DNA from 2 places in the Bacillus sp. PK5-006 genome. Region 2 is predicted to be linked to the other one. Evidence: riboswitches for the same ligand, from Rfam matches in the RefSeq annotation. Region 2 holds a riboswitch; the other holds the start of a gene.
The links. A riboswitch is a leader RNA that binds a small molecule or an ion and turns the genes downstream of it on or off. The one in region 2 is predicted to bind glycine.
Positions count from the first base shown of each region.

Region 1: it holds a riboswitch for glycine, as region 2 does, so the genes downstream of both, M1D84_RS00495 (amino acid permease) here and gcvT (glycine cleavage system aminomethyltransferase GcvT) in region 2, are expected to answer to the same signal.

Region 1 is NZ_CP096414.1:97,852-107,999, forward strand. Features, by position in the region: gene M1D84_RS00485 (MFS transporter) at 1-927, opposite strand, end outside; gene M1D84_RS00490 (LacI family DNA-binding transcriptional regulator) at 1,373-2,392, opposite strand; glycine riboswitch at 2,657-2,736, shown strand; gene M1D84_RS00495 (amino acid permease) at 2,901-4,247, shown strand; gene M1D84_RS00500 (DUF3169 family protein) at 4,295-4,975, opposite strand; gene M1D84_RS00505 (helix-turn-helix transcriptional regulator) at 4,972-5,178, opposite strand; gene M1D84_RS00510 (NUDIX hydrolase) at 5,349-5,972, shown strand; gene M1D84_RS00515 (DUF4188 domain-containing protein) at 5,984-6,466, opposite strand; gene M1D84_RS00520 (PadR family transcriptional regulator) at 6,471-7,022, opposite strand; gene M1D84_RS00525 (hypothetical protein) at 7,203-8,096, shown strand; gene M1D84_RS00530 (beta-glucoside-specific PTS transporter subunit IIABC) at 8,448-10,148, shown strand, end outside.
Region 2 is NZ_CP096414.1:1,463,864-1,474,011, forward strand. Features, by position in the region: gene tapA (amyloid fiber anchoring/assembly protein TapA) at 166-693, shown strand; gene sipW (signal peptidase I SipW) at 746-1,318, shown strand; gene tasA (biofilm matrix protein TasA) at 1,373-2,173, shown strand; gene sinR (transcriptional regulator SinR) at 2,241-2,576, opposite strand; gene M1D84_RS07605 (anti-repressor SinI family protein) at 2,610-2,774, opposite strand; gene M1D84_RS07610 (YqhG family protein) at 2,956-3,753, opposite strand; gene M1D84_RS07615 (DEAD/DEAH box helicase) at 3,768-5,438, opposite strand; glycine riboswitch at 5,692-5,798, shown strand; glycine riboswitch at 5,802-5,896, shown strand; gene gcvT (glycine cleavage system aminomethyltransferase GcvT) at 6,000-7,097, shown strand; gene gcvPA (aminomethyl-transferring glycine dehydrogenase subunit GcvPA) at 7,114-8,460, shown strand; gene gcvPB (aminomethyl-transferring glycine dehydrogenase subunit GcvPB) at 8,453-9,913, shown strand; gene M1D84_RS07635 (rhodanese-like domain-containing protein) at 9,958-10,148, opposite strand, start outside.

The DNA.
Region 1 (10,148 bases), 1.4 Mb from region 2:
TAAGAAGAAGGTGCTGACAATGACAATGCTGTACGTTTCGATTTGGAAAAGTGAAAGCATTGCAAGGAACGCCCCAATTGGATAAATGATCGCCACCATAATCGGTGAAATGAATTTATCTAAGACGATCGAAAGCAATAGAACAGATACCAGTGCACCAATACTAAAATAAGAAAGAAGCTGTGTGGCTTGTTCTGTGCCAAGTCCGATTAATTTCAACCCCAGCTGCGGAAGCCATGTCTGCCATACGACAAACAATGCAGTCGATGTGAATCCCATCAGTACAACAGCTAAGCCTTCGCCAAGCATTTTTGGTTCTTTCTTCAGCTGATCCTGTACGGGAAGAGCGTCTTGTGAAGAAACTTGCTTATGGTTCGGGAATGGCATAAAGATTAAGTAAATCCCTACGAGTAAATAAAGAAGCCCTAGTCCAAAGAACGCCCAGCCCCAGAAGATGTCATGTGCCACTAGGAATGCCAAGATAAATGGAAGAACAGTCGCCCCAATGGATACAGATGCTTTTACTAAAACAGAAGCCGAACTTGCTTTTTTAGGAAATGACTCTGACAAAGCAGGATAGGTTCCTGAATCAAGCAGTGAGTTGGCAATACCTGCTGAAATCGCAAAGATAAATGCCAGTGTATAACTTGTGGTCGTTGGAATACCGATTAAGAATAATAAGTAAAGAAAATTTCCTGTAATAATGACAGGCTTACGTCCCCAGCTGTCGGCTAACCGGCCTGAGAAAAAGAGCGCAATGAGTTTACCAATTCCGATCGCAGATACAAGCAAGCTGATTTTCGGAATATCTACATGGTAGCGTTCAGATAAGCTGTCCATGTTGGAAGCTACAATAATGTTGATCATGCCAAGCATGAAGTAATTTAAATACATGCCAAGTGACGATTTTATATAAGGATTTTTCATGTTCCCACTCCTATATTTGAAACCCCTTTAAGGTCAAATTCTTTGTATACCCTTTGTTATTGTTTCCTTCAAAATGAATAATATGAAGCCCATCACAACACCCCTTATGTGATTGATGAAAAAATAATGAATATTCATCTGTTCTTCAATCAAGTATATCGTTCTACTAAAATGCAAAAAATAATAACAGCCTTGGTTAGGAAGTGAAACTTCATGATTTGATCAGAATCATAAAAAATCACTTTTAACTGTTTTTTGATAGAAATAATAATATGACGAAATAGGTATAACGATATACTAAAAGAAGCAACGAGATAAATATACTCCTGCATTTTAAATGTGTCAAGTTTATGACTTTGTGATTTAAAAAAAGAAAAATGAAACAAAGAAATAGTTGACTTGATCAATAAAAAAAGAGAATTGCTGCACACAATTCTCTTTTTCATCATGATGGAGAGGTTTCTCTAATATGAAGTTGGGGCTTTAAAATCAATCGCTGCAGCTCTTCATCCTGTTCGTTCATTTTATGATATAAAAGGTTCGCTGCTTTTACCCCGATGGATCGGGGGAAGGAGGAAACAGTGGTGAGCGGCGGATGGTACATTTCCGCTTCAGGAACATTATCGAATCCAACGACATCGATATCTTCACCAGGCTGAATGCCCCGTGCTGACAGTGCTTGAATGACCCCAAATGCGACTAAGTCACTGAAACAAAAAATAGCAGTAGGGGGCTCAGGCTGATCCATCACTTGGGCGAGTGCTTCTTTCCCGCCTTCGCGAGTAGGTACTATATCAATAATAAGCGATTCATCAATCGTCACATTTTCTTCGTCATGAGCTCTTTTGAAACCTTTCATCCGCTCAATCCAAGTCGAAGAGGTCTTAATGCCGCCTAAAAAAGCGATTCGGCGATGTCCCTTTTGAAGAAGATGATGAACTGCCATCCAAGTACCTTGTTCATAATCAACACCGACATAATCACATTGCACGTCTGATAATTCACGATTTGCCAGTACTTTTGGGGTGCGAATTTGATTTAATTGTTTGACCGTTCGAGCAGAACTTTTCGAAGCTGGGTTTAAAATAATCCCGCCTACACGATGCTCTACCATAGTGGAAATGAGCCGCTCCTGTTTATCAACACTGTCAAAGGTTGTACCAAGTAAAACAGTATAGCCCAGTGATTCAAGTGTGGTCTGTACGCCAATTAAAAACTCCGAAATAAAGGTGTTAGAAATATCCGTCACAATCACACCAACGATATTTGAGCTTTTTGACCGCATGTTAGCAGCAACGCGGTCGTATACGTATCCTAAGTCCTCCATGGATTGCAGTACTTTGTTTCGAGTGGCTTCAGAGATTCTAGGATTATTTCGAACAACGAGTGATGCCGTTGAAGTCGAGACACCGGCATGCTTGGCGACTTCCTGTAATGTAACACGCTGTTTGTTCATTTTTTTCATTTATCTTCACCAACTTCCATGGATTGCTTAACTTTGTTCATGATCAAGAGGAATTTCTCCATCAAACGAGCCGAACATCTTTTGATTTATTATACATGAATCAGGGGGGATTGATGAAGTGAAGACATATGCGTACCGCCGTAAATCATAAAAGATTACCATTGACAGCTTTCTGAATGAGGCGTAAAATATGAAATTATTCAGAAATAGCAACATTTTAATTAAATAACGAAGGCTATGAATGCTGTGGGTCACACTATAGCAGGAGCAGCTTCTGGAGAGACCGCATGTGTGTGCGGCGCCGAAGGGTTCACAATCTCAGGCAAAAGGACAGAAGAGTACGAAATATTGTATTTGTGGTGCATGGATGATGCCGTGTATGACTTTTCTCTATTTTGCTATTCTTTTATGACCGTGAGATTGGAGCGCATCCAATCTCTTTTTTTATGGACTTTTTTAAAGGGTTCATTATTTCAGTATAAGATCGTGTCGTAGGAGGGTGTTAGCATTGGCACAACAAGAATTAAAACGAGATTTATCAAACCGTCATGTGCAATTGATTGCCATTGGCGGAACCATTGGAACAGGGTTGTTTTTAGGATCTGGAAAAGCTATTCAATTGGCAGGTCCTTCAATCATTTTTGCTTATTTAATTGTCGGGATGGCTATCTTTTTTGTCATGAGGGCACTCGGAGAATTGCTTTTATCGAAGGCGGGCTATCAGTCATTAACCGATATTGCGGAGGACTATCTCGGCCCGTGGGCATCCTTTGTAACAGGGTGGACGTATTGGTTTTGCTGGATTATGACAGCGATGGCGGATGTCATTGCGGTCGGGGTGTACGTACAGTATTGGTTTGACATCCCGCAGTGGATTCCTGCCATCATTTGTTTGTTGATTTTACTAGGGTTGAATTTGTTAACGGTAAAGCTTTTCGGAGAAATGGAATTTTGGTTTGCACTCATTAAAGTAATTACGATTCTATTATTGATCGGGGTTGGAATGGTTCTTTTAATCATTGGTTTTCAAACAGATGCTGGACCGGTGACAGTAACGAATTTATGGTCTCATGGCGGGTTATTCCCGAATGGTGTCACAGGTTTCTTATTGTCATTCCAGATGGTGATTTTTGCGTATGTGGGAGTTGAACTGGTCGGTGTGTCCGCAGCAGAAACAGCCAATCCGCAAAAAAACATCCCTTCTGCGATTAATAAGATTCCATTAAGAATCCTATTTTTCTATGTGGGTGCGATCTTTGTTTTATTATGTATCAACCCATGGACTGAGCTCAGTGCATCAGAAAGTCCTTTTGTGAAAACCTTTGGACTCATTGGGATACCAGTAGCAGCAGGGCTCATCAACTTTGTCGTCCTGACATCTGCGGCATCAGCTTGTAATAGCGGCATGTTCTCGACGAGCCGCATTCTGTATAATCTCAGTCATCAAAAGCAGGGGCCAGCTTCCTTTGGACGTTTGAACAAGAATGCTGTCCCAAGTAATGCCCTGTTTGTTTCGACGATTGTGGTATCGGTTGGAGCTCTTTTAAGCAAGCTGATTCCCGAACAAGCCTTTGGTATTGTGACAACGATCAGTGCCATTTGTTTCATTTGGGTATGGAGTATTATTTTAATTTGTCATTTGAAATATAAAAAAACAAAGCCTGAACTGCATGCAGCATCTACCTTTAAAGCACCGTTCACCCCTTTTGTGAATATATGTGTTTTGGTTCTCTTCGCTGCGATTCTAGTGATCATGCTGTTTGCAGATGCAACACGCCCCGCGCTCTTATTAACGCCGGTCTGGTTTTGTTTCTTACTATTGATCTATGCACGAAAGAAACGTTGCGCGTCATAATGAACGGAAAAAGCACAGCCTTTGCATGAGGCTGTGCTTTTGTTCATTTAACGATTTCTAATCTTTAGCACATAATTTGCATTCAAAATGATCAAAACAACCCCAATGACCATGATTGAGAACAGCTGAGAGTGATTGGCTCCAAGGGAATACACAATCAAAATAAACATGGCGCTGGTCAATAGGATATTCATCATTTGATACGTATGAAACAGTCCGCCAAGCATCACATGCTTTTCGCCTTCGTCCGAAATGGCGAGCAGCTTTTTACTGTAGTCTTTGTCAGATAGACTTGGCAGGTTCCGATTAGGGTAGACAAGCTTTAGAACAGATATCGATATATATGAACTGATAACGGTGACGATAAATAAAGCAGCATTGACGAGAATCAGCCAGAGTGGCTGCTCGGTGACGATCGCGATACCGATGGCAACAATGGAAAAAATGGTACTTACAGTATTGGCTAAAGTCAAATCAGTAAAGGTCCGATATTGTTTTGCTTCCAGTTCATCCTCCTCATCTCCAGAAACCGAAAGAGATACCCTTTTTTTCATACGTGAAATCCCTGAAAAACAATAAATAATCAATAAAATCGTCAATCCACTGATGACAAGAGTCGCTTCAAATGCAACATCAAGAAGTGTCATCTCAAATTCAGCTGCCAGCAGACAGTAAGCGCCGAGAAAGCCAAGGAGAGCACCTAAGAGCATTTTGTATACAGTTTTCATGAGAGTTCATCCTCCTCGAATAGAAAAATACGTTCAATGGGTTCCTGAAAAATTCGTGAAAGCTTAACCGCGAGCAAGAGAGACGGCATTAACTCATCTCGTTCCATTAAGCTGATGGTCTGACGAGAGACCTTTGCACGCTTTGCCAGCTCAGTTTGGTTTAAACCATCACGCGCACGAAGCTCTTTTAACCGATTTTTCATTCTGTCACCTCAATTTTGCTTGAAATCTTTCCTTGATTGTAAAGCATTATATTCATTTTGACAAGTAAAGTTGTCAAAATGATAAAAATAATTGTCAGAAGGATCATCTTTATTCAAAAGGAGAACCATGATACGCTAAAGGAAAGAGAAACAGAAAACAGGTGATGTCCGTGTTCATTGATCAATTAAAAAATGACTTACATCAATCACAGCCGTTGTTCATTGGAGAAGAGACAGCGTTCAAAGCAGCAGTCCTTATCCCTTTGGTGCAAGTAAATGGAGAATGGCATATATTATTTGAGGTACGATCGCTCACCATGAGAAAACAGCCGGGGGATATTAGCTTTCCTGGGGGCAAGCTTGACGGCAGCGAAACTGCACAGGAAGCTGCACTGCGAGAAACACATGAAGAGCTTGGCATTCCGCCAGAATCGGTCGAGATCCTTGGACAGCTTAGTCCTTATATCGCTTCTCCATCCTTCGTGGTATACCCATATGTTGGTATCATTGATAAGCAAAAAGTGAAACACTCCTTTAATCAAGAAGAAGTAGAGGAGACTTTTACCGTGCCTCTATCATGGCTCAGCCAATATGAGCCATACTTACATCATGTATCCGTTCAGCCAACACCAGGCGAGGACTTCCCTTATGAAAAAATCATGAATGGTGAAAAATACAGCTGGGGAAGCCGTTCGATTGAGGAATGGTTTTATGATTACGAAAACTACACCATATGGGGATTAACAGCCCGCATATTAAAGCATTTTGTGACCGTTGCAAAAAGAAATTCCTAGAGAATCGCTCTCTAGGAATTTGTTGTATTCAGACGTTCCTTCGCTGTTTGTTGTCCTTTACTTATTGAAATAGGGGATTTCGCTTGGCCCAGTCCGTAGGAAGGCATGTTCACGTAGATGGATTCATACGACCCGGCTTGTATTTGGTACGTTTCATGATAAATTCCGACCGCGTCATTATTTCGTGCTCTTTGGTTAAATTCTTTCCAAGCAGCCAAATGCTTCTCCATCTTGGCATAGGCAAGGAGGTCATCGATTGACTTCCAATATTGAATCATCGCTGTCGTGCGTAATCCGAAGTAATTCTCTGTTCCAAGAAACCCAAGCTCTTCTTGATGGGTATACAGTTCCTTGATCATGCCAGGCATTGCCATGAACACGGGCAGCCATTGATGAATGGCCCAGCGTTTGTTGATTCTCATTCCGATAATGAACACAACAATCGAATCAGAATTGTCCGTTGTAAATCTGCCAGCACGTATGTCTTTTTTCATTCATTTACCCTTCCTTCTTCATCGAATGGAATGTATCCACGCACCAATCAATTCCTGCTTGAGCCACTCTTTTCCCATAATCTAAAGTAAACAGCCAATACTTCGCATCCGCTTCATCTGGATAAAGCTCTTGAATGTTTTGTTCAATTGACACATAAGTTTCATAACGAATACGGAGCTGCCGCTCATAATCCTGTAAAAGCACCAATTTTTTCTCAAACGAAAGATATTGACCGAAGAATAACTTTAATAACACCTCATTACGCTCTGTTGGTAATTGATCGAGCGGCTGCGCCAGCCACTCTCTTAACGTATTCAGTCCTTTTTCAGTCAAATGATATTCCCGCTTGTCTGAGCGGCCAGAAGTAGCAGCAGGTGAAACTTCCGCAAGGCCTTCCTCGACTATTAACTTTAAAGCTGGATAAATTTGTCCATAACTGATTTTCCAAAAATGATGCAGGCTTTTATCAATTAATTGCTTCACTTCGTACCCTGACTTACAATCAGTCGTTAAAATACCTAAAATCGCATACGTCGTATCATTGTATTTTTTCATATCAGCACACCTATCTAAAAGATATATCATTTAGATATATAATATGCGATATCCATTGGTGATACAAGAGGTTTTAGAAAAAATCCAATGAAGGAGGTGAAGAGATCGCTAGGAGATGCATCACAATATATTGATAGAAAAAATAAAAATCCGTCAGATCAATGATCAGAGGAGGTATGTATGAATAGATCAAAAATCTGGATCGTAGCAATTTTAGCGGTACTAGTCATCGTTGCTGTCAGCTGGATAGCATACCAAGCAAATGCAAAAAATAGTGTATTGAACAACTATTACGCCTTTGTATATAAGACAAAGGATCAAGTGAACTGGTTCAAGTTAACAGAGAGAAAAGGGAAAGTCACTGGTTATCTGAATGAAACCATTTTGGAGGAAAACCCAAAAAGACATTTTGATCCTAACCTATTTATCAACAAATATAAATTAACTGGTAAAACTGTTGAAAACGGTTACGAATTTCAAGTGAAGCAAGAGAAAGAGACGATCACATATAAAGTTCACCTTGATGAAAAAGATCTTTCTGTGAAAAAACAAGGTGAAAAGCAAAGCATCACCTATAAAGCAGTTGATCAAACAAAACTACGTGCTGTTCAAAAGGACATTCATGACCGATATGATGAATTGATGGAGGACTCTGAGAATAGATTCCATGATTATGTAAGAAACTTTATTAAGAAAGTAACAGGCGCTTATGGTTATCTGTATACAGCGGAGGATGGTTCATACCAGCTATTTCTAAAAGTAAAACGGATGTATATGCAGTCTGAATGGGCAGGTTCTTTTTTGATGAGAACGGTCCCAGGAGATGGTGGTGAACCATATAAAGAAACGAAACATACAGCCGGTGGTGTTTCAGATGGGATAATGTTTGATTTGAGTACTTATCCTGCAATTGAAAAGGGGTTTATTTTAGGGGAAACTGATCGAGATGCAACATCAATTAAATTTCCTTTTAAAATGGCAGGCGGTACAATAGAATTTAAAGCTGTCACGAAAGAGGAATATCAAGAACAAACGGAAGCATTCAAAAAGCAGGCTGAAGAAAAGAAAAAATAGATGATGATAAACCAGATAAGTCATTTTAAACTTATCTGGTTTTTAGATGGAAGTAGTTTTTGGTGAGTGATAAAAGGATATTTATTGTATAAAAAAACAGGAAGGTTACTTCAACAATGAAAGAAGAGTAATTTGGGTATAAAGACCTTAATAATTTTTAGAAAAATAAATGTTGACGCTTTCATATAATCAATATATACTAAAAACAAATCCAATATGAATAAATTAGACATGTGACTGGTCATGCAGGCAGGATCTAAAAACGATGAATTTCTTTTATTTGTCGTTTTAGATCCTTTTTTTGTTGCCAAAATATAGGTCTCGTGTATGAGAAAAGGGGGAGAAGAAAAAATGAATTACACACAAGTTGCCAAAGACGTTTTACAGCATGTAGGCGGCAAAGAAAACATTGCGCACCTTGAACACTGTTCAACAAGGCTTCGCTTCACACTAATCGATCAGAAAAAAGCAGATGTACCAGCACTAGAAAAAACACCAGGTGTTATAGCTGTCAGAATGTCAGGACAATGCCAAGTAGTCATTGGGAATGATGTCATTGAAGTGTATCAAAAGGTAACTAGTTTAATAGGCAGCACCTCATCAAGCCAAGACGTGCCATCCAACCAGCCAAAAGAAAAAAGAAAAGCAGGCACAGTTCTGTTAGATTTCATTGTCGGTGTCTTCCAACCGCTTGTACCAGCTATCGCAGGCGGAGGAATTTTAAAATCATTTCTTCTCCTTTTCTCTTTATTAGGCTGGATGGATGCAAAGGGACAAACCTATCAAATACTGAACATGGTAGGTGATGCACCACTTTACTTTCTGCCTTTACTAGTTGCTGTAACGACGGCGAATAAACTAAAAGTAAATCCACTGGTCGCTCTATCAGCAGTCGGTGCGCTCCTTCTGCCGAACATGACGGCGATGCTTACAGAAGGTGCGCAATTACTTTCATTCGATGTAAAAAATATAGCTTATGCATATCAAGTGTTTCCGGCAATCCTTTCTGTATTGCTTTACGCGAAAATGGAAAAATTCTTTACACGGTTTTCACCAAAACCAATTCGGATTTTCTTCGTTCCGATGATGTCATTGGTCATTACTGTACCAGTTACGCTACTTCTGTTAGGACCGATTGGTTTTACAGCGGGGCAAGGCTTTTCATCTATTATTCTTGCGATGTTTAATACGGTAGGCTGGGTAGCTGTCGCAATTTTAGCAGCGGTCCTCCCATTCATGGTTGCTTCAGGCATGCACAAAGCAATGGTCCCTTATGCAGTCACAACGATGGGAACCCTTGGGAAAGAAGCACTTTATTTACCGGCATCACTTGCGCATAATATCGCGGAAAGTGGAGCGTGTTTTGCTGTGGCACTTCGAACAAAAGACAAGGTACTCAGATCAACAGCCATTTCGGCAGGAATATCAGCCTTTTTTGGCATCACAGAGCCGGCGCTGTATGGTGTGACACTGCAAAATAAGCGAGTCCTTGGAAGTGTTATGATGGGTTCGTTTGTTGGCGGGATTTTCATTGGTTTAGTTGGTATACAAGCCTTTGTGCTTGTTGGCCCTGGGTTAGCAAGCATGTCGATGTTTATATCAGATGAGCTCCCGCGAAATTTGATGTTTGCTATCATTGGAGCGGTCATTTCGTTTATTGTCGCCTTTATCGCTGCTTTTGTATTAGGTAAAGATCGAACTGTAGAAGAAAAGACAAAGGACCAAGCTGGGTTTGCTGAAAAAATTGGAGCAGGAGAAACATTCAAAAGCCCTGTGATTGGTCAAATGATCTCTCTATCTGAAGTGAAAGATGATATTTTCTCTTCAAAGGTCATGGGAGAAGGAATTGCCATTGTACCTTCAAAGGGAGCACTTTATGCACCAGTAGATGGAGAGGTAACCTTACTGTTCGAAACAAACCATGCACTTGGTATGAAGACGGACCATGGAGTTGAAGTATTATTCCACATCGGCATTGACACCGTTCAGTTGGAAGGACAGTATTTCCATCCAAAGGTGCAGGCTGGAGATCGTGTTCAAGCGGGTGATTTA
Region 2 (10,148 bases):
ATTGAATATGGTGAAAAAATGAGAAAATGGGAGAATTTTCTCGTAATGGTTCTTGTTTAAGAACAAAATGGACTAATTTGACGTTTTGGGTTTTATAGGTATTTCCTTATACTGTATATAATCGTTCTTTTTAAAGAACAGTTGTTCAAGGAGTTGAAGGAATGAATGAAACAGTCGCTCTTTGTACTCTTTTGTGCCATTTGTTTGATTTTGACGTCTTCCCTCATGACACCAACGAATGCTTCTTTTAACGATGTTGAGCACAAAAACTTTGTCATGAAAACATGTGAAAATTTTGAACAGACAGATCAGCATTGTCAGCCTAAAAAATGGGATGAAAGTCAATTGGAGCTTATCGATCAAACGATGATCGAAGGAACAGTCTGCGCACCTCAAAAGCTGAGCATGACACTAAAAAATAGTGGACAGCCTATTGCGTACTCTGAATGGAAGTGGGAATTACATAAAATAGGAAATGGTCAGAAGCCATTACAAGATGGTCATATTCTTGAAAAGGGCTCCATAAAGTCCCTGTTGTCGCAAGAAACAGCGACTGTCACGACAGATAAAGCAAAAACAAATGGAAGCTATGCATTTAAAATCTATTATCCTAAAGGGTTTGGCGCATCTGATCAGGCGTACTTTTGGTCTAAACCGATGGTGCTCTCAAAGTGTCAAGAAAAGGCGTCCTAAATGGAGCTGTCTTTTAAAGTGAAAAAATGATAGGCGAAGGGGAGAAGGGGTTATGAAAAAATGGATGAAAATGTCTGGGAGTATTCTTTATGTGATGGTGTTCACGGTGATGATAGCCTCTATTATTGTCGTGTTGTCATCAAGAACAACAGGAGGAGAACCTCAGATTTTCGGTTATCAATTGAAGCAAGTATTATCAGGTTCGATGGAACCAGAATTTTCAGCTGGGTCACTGATTGTTGTAAAACAGGTCGCCTCACCTGAGACGCTCAAAAAAGGAGATATTATTACGTTTCAAACAAAGCAGGATCAGTCCTTTGTGACCCACCGAATTGTTGGGGTGAAGGGAAAGGGTGCAAATAAAGCGTTTGAGACGAAGGGTGACAATAATATGTATCAGGACGGTACGCTGGTAAAAGCGGATCAGGTAACTGCGCAGTATATGGGAGTGAACATTCCTTATGCAGGAAAGCTTCTTTCGTATGCAGGGACATCAGCTGGAACTGCTTTGCTCCTTATTATACCAGGTGTCATGCTGCTCGTTTATTCAACCATTCATTTTGTGGGCGCAGCAAAACATCGTAGACACACGGCTGATGTACATATCTCAGAGGAACAAGCTTAAATCGTTTGTAACCTAATCAGGTTTCAATAAAACAATATATTAGGGGGTTTATTCATGGCAATGAAGAAATCAATTCGTTTAGGTGTATTATCAGGGGCTTTAGGTCTTGCATTAATTGGCGGGGGAACATGGGCGGCGTTTAATGATATTGAAAAGGCAAACGCGGTCTACTCGACAGGAGAGCTGGATTTATCTGCTAAAGAGAACTCCGGCGCCATCAACCTTTCGAACTTAAAACCTGGTGATCGGATCAAGAAAGAATTTCATTTTGATAATAAGGGATCACTAGCGATAAACCAAGTGCTGATGAGTCTTGATTACAGCCAGTTTACAGATGGATCTTCCGCGAAGAATGGCGGTAAAAATACAGCTGAAGAATTTCTCAGCCAGTTTCAGGTGAGTGTTCTTACGGTTGGAGCCGAAGGTGGAAATGGTTATCCGAAAAATATTATTTTAGACCATGCAAACCTGCTTGACTTGCATCAATTAACGTCAAAACAGGATCAGACCGCATTTGAAAAGCTTCGTCATGCCGTCGATGAGAAGTTTTTACATGAAAGTGGGAAAATTAATGTAGCAACTGTTGATGGAACAGTGGCTCCAGAGTATGACGGCATTCCAAAGAATCCGTTTGATTACGATAAAATGGAAATGATCATTGAATTTATCAATGACCAGACGAAGGATAAAGCTGGTCACTATATCCAAAATAAATACCAAGGCGATGCGATTCAAATTGATCTTTCCTTCGAAGCGACTCAGTGGAATGGTTTAACGATCAATCCAAAAAAGCATACGGATGAAAAAGGCTACGTGAAAGAAAACGAAAAAGCACACAGCGAAGATAAAAAATAAAGCCAGTCTTTAGGCTGATATCAAGGTCTGCATAGCAATTGGAGGAGTATGCGCTAAAACGTGCGCTTTACTCCTCTTCTTGCTTTTTTCTCCAGATTTGATAATCTAAAAATTCACGAAATTGCTTTTTCGAAACCCCTGATGTCATTGCATCTCGAACTAGTTTTTCCCATTCACTATCTAATTGACCATCGTATTCGGTTTCATCTTTTTCGTTTAAAAGTGTATGAACCGAGACGTCCAGAACAGCGGAGACTTTTTCAAGAAATTGAATGGAGGGGTTTGTTTGCAAGTTTCTTTCTATTGAGCTTAAATAAGACTTCGCTACCCCAGCCTTTTCGGCCAGTTCTGATAGTGAGTAGCCTTTTTCATTGCGGTATTGTTTAATACGCTGGCCAATCAATGTCATCACCTTCCTTTCGATATTATAGCACATTCAGAAAGGTTTGATAGAATGACTTCTTACCAGAGGGGGAGACTCAGAGGACTTTTCATTTGATTTGAGGAAATGACGGACTTCTTCAACTGTTAGTCCTGCCTTGCGAGCTTCGCGTAATAATTGAACCCATTCACTGTCTAATTTGTTCGTTTTCTTTTCCATACAAATACCCTCCTAAAATACTGAATCATGTATTTCAGGCACTTAACGCATGAAATGGAAAGACATAGGTGGTAAGACCTCATAGTTTGCTTGCGTCATGTTTCCGCCCAATACAAACAGACAAACTTAGCTTTAGACTGATCGAAAATTGTATGTCACATAAAAGGGAGGGGACCATGAGTCAACCTCCTCTTTTTTGCTGTAAGTAAAAAAGTCCGCCATTTTCAATCGTAAGACTGATTTTTGGTTCGTATAAAGTTTTGAGTGCTTGTCTTTCTATTTCATATTCTACAGATGTGTCTGAAGTCCCTTCATAAAATTGGTTTAAAAGTTCGAAGTCTTCCTTCCATTTTTGAACGGCGCGCACTGCCCAGTCGTCCGGCTCCTCATGGGCATAATGCTCCATAAGGCTGTAGAGCCGTTTGATTCCGCTCTCTGGCTTAATCATTGTGCTCATCGTAAAGCAATAATCGGGAATTTGAGACGACAGCTCACGAGCTTCCAGCTTCTCTTGAAATTGTTCAATGACTTCTCCGCGAATGAGATGAAGGCCTAATGATAAAAGCTTATCCTTCTTCCGGTCTGCAAGGTAAGAAATTTTTACATTGAGACCAAGCCATGGCTCAAGGGCGATCTGGTTGTTCGTGAGCGGGCTGACTCGTTCATAAAGCCGGATAAAACGGCCCTGCTCTTTGACCGCTTCAAATATTTGAAATAACCGAGGGGAGCCGAAATGGATAAATTCACCACTGATCGTATCACCCGCTTTTTTTTGATCTGTGATGAAAGTCAATTGCCGCGGTTCAGGTACACCGCCAGTTTTTTCAAGCCAGTGCCAATAAAAAGGACGGTTCATAATCAATTTATCCATTTCAATTGTCAGCTGTACGGTCATATGTCCTGCACTTTCTTCTAATATGCTGCATTGATTCGCCTTGAAAAAACGGAGAAGAAAGGTGTGAATGTCATGCTGCTCCATTGATCAACTCTCCTTTATGAGCCTTGCTGTCTTTTTTCTAAAAGTGGTGTTTGTGCTTCAGTTAAATAAGAAGCAAACTGGGTTAATTTCTTTTTCATGTCTCCGCCTGGTTCATGCTGGAAGAGGATTTGATGCAATTCTGTTTCGACATCTTTAATATCAATTCTTGTTAAAATATCATCTAAATCGCCTATGACGTTTTCAAACAGCTGAATTTTTTCATATAGAAGCTTTAAAATATGCTCTTCAACTGTTCCGCTCGTTGCCATATTGTAAATGTGGACATCTCGCTCTTGGCCAAGGCGGTGGATACGTCCAATTCTCTGTTCTAAACGCATCGGGTTCCACGGGAGGTCGTAGTTAATGATTTGGTTACAAAACTGAAGGTTGATCCCTTCGCCGCCAGCTTCTGTCGCAATTAACACTTGCGCCCGTTCTCTGAATAAATCTTTCATCCAATCTTTTTTGCCCCGCTTAAAGCCGCCCCGAAATGGCACGGAGCTGATGCCATTTTGCTGTAGAAACCATTGTAAATAAATTTGTGTGGCGCGGTATTCGGTGAAAATAATGACCTTCTCATTTAATTGCTGAATGAGTTTGACCACTTCAAGCGCCTTTGAGTTTTGCTTCACTTGATTGATTTTCTCCATGATTTGCGTTATAGCAGAAGATCCGAGAATATGCTTTTCTTCTTCCTGCATTTTTTTAATCGTCATATAAACTGCTTCACGGCTTGAACAGCATTCTCGTTCCAAGGTCATAATGGAAAACATATGCTTTGTATAAGACGGATTCTCTTTCAGCTTGCAGATTTCATCATACAATGCTTGTTCTGTCGGAGAGAAATCAATGGAAATCGTTTTGACATGCCGTTTTGTCCACTCGATGCCTGTGTCTTGTCTTCGGTTTCGAATCATCACTTTATTGACGAGCTGTTTTAATCGGTCATGGTCTTCAAGCTGCAAGTCCTTTTTGGCAAAGATATCTTTAAATTGATGTTCATTTCCTAGGTGGCCTGGCTTCAGAAGGGAAACAAGATTAAATATTTCTCCGATCCGGTTTTGAATAGGTGTGGCTGTCAGCAGCAGGCAGAACTTCTTATTCAGGTTTCTCACAAATTCATAGTTTTTCGTTTTATTGTTTTTCAGTTTGTGTGCTTCATCGATAATGACCATATCGTAGGCAATCGATAAAATCGTGTCTCGATGCGGCTGTCTTTTGGCTGTGTCAATAGAGGAAACGACAACGTCACACTGTTCCCACACATAGCTCTTTTTTTGTTCAACAGCATCAATATAAAATTTCGTCCGCAGCTCCTGTACCCACTGAGACACAAGGGAGGCGGGGACGAGAATGAGAATCTTTTTGGCAAGTCCACGAATCATGTATTCTTTGATAATGAGTCCTGCTTCTACGGTTTTTCCAAGTCCCACTTCATCTGCTAGAATGGCTTTCCCATTCATTTCTTCTACGACTCTTCTGGCTACTTCGAGCTGGTGCTTTAAAGGTGTGAATGCAGGCAGGTGCGCGGGAGCTTGCAGTCCCTCGAATGAATCAATGGCTGTGACTTTTTGAACCTGCGTCGCTAAACGATACATATCCCAGTTTGCCCAAGGGCCGTCTGCTGAAAGCCGCTGCTGAAATTCATTTGCCCATTCCTGATCAAAAATCGTTTGAATATTCAATGTGGTCGCCTGCCTTTCTTTCTAGTAGGATCTGATAAAATTGTTCTGTTTTTAAACGCTTCATTTTTTTGGAGGTCTCTAAAAGACTAGATATATGAATAAAAGCGAACGATATCGAAGGGTTATTTTAAAAATGTTAATGATTTTTCTGTTGCTCTTCATCCATTTCTAATGGTAGGATGTTGATAAGTGATCTAGAAAATAAGTCACCCATTTTGATAGTATGTCCAATAAATGTGAAAAATATGAGCGGATGATGGTATGGGGAGAGACTTGGCGGTTATTTTGCACTGGCAGGCGCCGAAGGAGCAAGCTGAATGATTCAGTGAATCTCTCAGGCAAAAGTACTCTTACCGGACGCAACTCTGGAGAGTGTTTGCTTAAGGGTTTTAGCAAACCACCAAAGGGGAAAACGCACAATGATATTGTGCTGTAAACTTTCAGGTGCAAGGACAGAGACTTCTTTTTGATAAAAGGGAGCGCTCTGTCCTTTTTTGCTGTGATTTTTTTCTGAAAATTCAGCTTGCATTTGCACTGTGAGAAAAAAGGGGGAAACGATTGATGTTGAAACGAACACCGCTTTTTCATGCGTATGAAACGTTTGGCGCAAAAACCATTGACTTCGGGGGCTGGGAATTGCCTGTCCAATTTTCTTCCATTAAAGAAGAACATGAAGCTGTTCGAACAAAAGCAGGGCTTTTTGATGTGTCTCACATGGGTGAGGTGGACGTCAAAGGTCAAGATGCCCTTCCATTTTTACAAAGGTTATTAACCAATGATGTGTCTAAGCTGACAGACGGTAAGGCACTATATACAGCCATGTGTTATGAAGATGGCGGAACGGTAGATGACCTGCTCGTCTACCAAAAAGAAAAGAATCACTATTTGCTTGTCATCAATGCATCAAATATCGATAAAGACGTGGATTGGCTTTTGAAGCACCAAGAGAAGGATGATGTATTGATCAAAAATATGTCTGATCAAATCGCCTTGCTAGCGCTTCAAGGACCTCTTGCAGCTGACATCATCAAAGAGGTGGCGGGTGAAGAGGTGACATCGCTTAAGCCATTTACGTTTTTATCAAAAGCTGAGGTCGCAAATAAAGAAGTGCTCGTTTCCAGAACAGGCTACACAGGGGAAGATGGCTTTGAAATCTACTGCCAGTCAGAAGATGCGGTCCACCTTTGGTCAGCTTTATTAGAAGCGGGGCAGCCGAAAGGACTCATTCCATGCGGACTCGGTGCACGTGACACCTTAAGATTTGAAGCAAGACTTCCGCTTTATGGCCAGGAGCTGACAAAGGATATCTCTCCATTAGAAGGCGGAATTGGTTTTGCTGTCAAAACGGATAAAGAAGCTGATTTTATCGGAAAAGCAGCACTTAAAAAACAAAAAGAAGAGGGACTGAAGCGAAAGCTTGTCGGCATTGAAATGATTGATAAAGGGATTCCGCGTACAGATTATCCAGTCTTTTCAGGAGAAAAGCAGGTTGGGATTGTCACAACGGGCACTCAATCCCCAACATTAAAGAAAAATGTCGGGCTTGCTTTGATCGAAACCTCAGAGGCGGAGCTTGGATCAGAGGTGGAAGTACAAGTTCGCAAAAAACGTCTAAAAGCCAAAATCGTCGCAACACCATTTTATAAAAGAGCCAAATAACGAGGGGGAATAGAGGATGAAGCACAGGTATTTGCCGCAAACAGAGCAAGATCAAAAAGAAATGCTGGATGTCATCGGCGTTCAGTCGATTGATGAGCTTTTTTCAGATATCCCAGAGAAAGTTAGATTCAAAGGAGCATACAACATCAAAGAAGCCGCATCTGAAACAGCGCTTGTCAGGGAATTATCCCGACTAGCTGCAAAGAATAAGGATACAGTTTCCTATGCATCGTTTCTTGGTGCAGGTGTATATGATCATTACCAGCCTGTCATTGTCGATCATGTGATCTCACGCTCTGAATTTTATACAGCGTATACACCTTATCAGCCGGAGATTTCGCAAGGTGAATTGCAAGCGATCTTTGAATTTCAAACAATGATTGCTGAGCTGACTGGTATGGATCTTGCCAACTCCTCGATGTATGATGGCGGGACGGCACTGGCTGAAGCGGCAATGCTCGCTGCGGGACACACAAAGAAGAAAAAAGTGGTTGTTTCTGAAACGGTTCACCCTGAATCAAGAGCGGTGCTGAAAACATACGCCAAAGGACAAAACATTGAAGTTGTTGAAGTGCCTGCGAAAAAAGGGCAGACAGATCTAGCTGCATTGGAAAAAGCGGTCTGCGATGATACAGCAGCAGTTCTCGTGCAATATCCAAACTTTTTTGGTGTAGTCGAGCCGTTAAAAGACATTGAACCCATTGCACATAAAGGAAAAAGCCTATTCATTGTCTCTAGCAATCCCCTCGCACTCGGACTATTGACGCCGCCTGGAAAACTCGGGGCAGATATTGTCGTTGGTGATGCGCAGCCGTTCGGCATCCCGGCTGCATTTGGCGGACCTCACTGCGGATATTTTGCTGTGACGAAAAAGTTGATGAGAAAAGTGCCAGGTCGTTTAGTCGGGCAGACAGAAGATGAAAATGGTGTTCGTGGATTTGTTCTGACCCTTCAAGCGCGTGAGCAGCACATTCGAAGAGATAAAGCGACGTCAAATATTTGCTCAAACCAAGCATTAAATGCATTAGCTGCTTCTGTTGCCATGACGGCACTAGGGAAAACAGGCATAAAAGATATCGCCTATCAAAACGTGCAAAAAGCCCATTATGCCAAGACGCAGGCAGAAAAATATGGACTGCAGGCGGATGTAGAAGGGGCTCATTTTAATGAATTTGTGATCAAGTTACAGGAGCCTGTGAAAGAAGCCAATAAACGATTGCTTGAAAAAGGAATCATCGGCGGCTACGACTTGGGGCTAGACTACCCAGAGCTTCAGCAGCACATGCTTGTAGCCGTGACAGAGCTAAGAACAAAAGAAGAAATTGATACGTTTATCAAGGAATTGGGGGATCGCCATGAATAAACAAGATCAGCCGCTTATTTTTGAATTATCTAAAGAAGGAAGAATAGGGTACAGCCTGCCTGATTTAGATGTACCTGAACAGGAGATCCCGTCTTTATTTGATGAGACGTACATCCGTGATGAGGATGCTGAGCTTCCTGAAGTATCTGAGCTTGATATTATGCGTCATTATACAGCATTATCAAGACGCAATCATGGGGTTGATTCCGGATTTTATCCTCTTGGCTCATGCACGATGAAATATAATCCAAAGATTAATGAAAAGGTTGCACGCCTTGCGGGGTTCTCGCAGGTTCATCCGCTACAAGAGGCAGACACTGTGCAAGGTGCATTAGAATTACTATACGATCTAGGTGAACATCTTGAAGAAATTACGGGAATGGACGCTGTGACATTACAGCCTGCGGCAGGAGCACACGGCGAGTGGACGGGACTCATGATGATCCGTGCGTATCATGAAGCAAGGGGAGATCATCAGCGTACAAAAGTCATTGTGCCTGATTCTGCCCATGGAACGAACCCGGCATCTGCGACAGTCGCTGGATTTGAAACCATTACCGTCGCATCTGACGAAAATGGGCTTGTTGATTTAGAAGATTTACGCCGCGTTGTTAATGAAGAAACAGCTGCTTTAATGCTTACAAACCCGAATACACTAGGCCTCTTTGAAGAAAATATTTTAGAAATGGCTGAAATCGTTCACGGAGCGGGCGGTAAGCTTTATTATGACGGAGCCAACTTGAACGCTGTTTTAAGCAGAGCAAGACCAGGAGATATGGGATTTGACGTTGTCCACTTAAATCTTCACAAAACCTTTACAGGCCCGCACGGAGGCGGAGGTCCTGGCTCAGGTCCTGTTGGCGTTAAAAAGGAATTAATTCCTTATTTGCCAAAGCCGTTGCTTGTGAAGAAGGAAGGCCGTTTTTACTTTGATCATGACCGTCCAGAATCAATTGGGCGCGTGAAGCCATTCTATGGCAACTTTGGCATTAACGTCAGAGCTTATGCGTACATCCGCTCTATGGGGCCAGACGGCTTAAAGGCTGTAACCGATAATGCCGTGTTAAATGCGAACTATATGATGCGCCGCTTAAGTGCTCATTATGATTTGCCGTTTGATCGTCACTGTAAGCATGAATTTGTGCTATCAGGTAAACGTCAGAAAAAATTAGGTGTGCGGACACTGGATATTGCCAAACGATTACTTGATTTCGGCTACCATCCGCCAACGATCTACTTCCCGCTCAATGTAGAGGAATGTATTATGATTGAACCGACTGAAACAGAATCAAAAGAAACACTTGATGCATTCATCGAAGCAATGATTCAAATTGCGAAAGAAGCAGAAGAGAATCCTGAAGTGGTGCAGGAAGCGCCGCATACAACGGTCGTGAAACGTATGGATGAAACAAAGGCCGCACGGAATCCAGTTCTCGTTTTTGAAAGAAAATAAAGAAAAAAGACTCAGGGGGAATCATGCTCCCAGAGTCTTTTTAGTTAGTTCTTCGTTTTAATGCGGCCGCCCCATTTTTTAAAGCCGCCTTTTAAATTATAAATCTCACGGCAGCCGTTTTTACGTAAAGTTTGGGCTGCTTTTCCGCTTCTAAAATTATTTTGACAATAGAGATAAACAGGCTTGTCAGGACGTATTTCATTTTTGCGCTGCTTTAGTTGGGAAAGGGGGATAT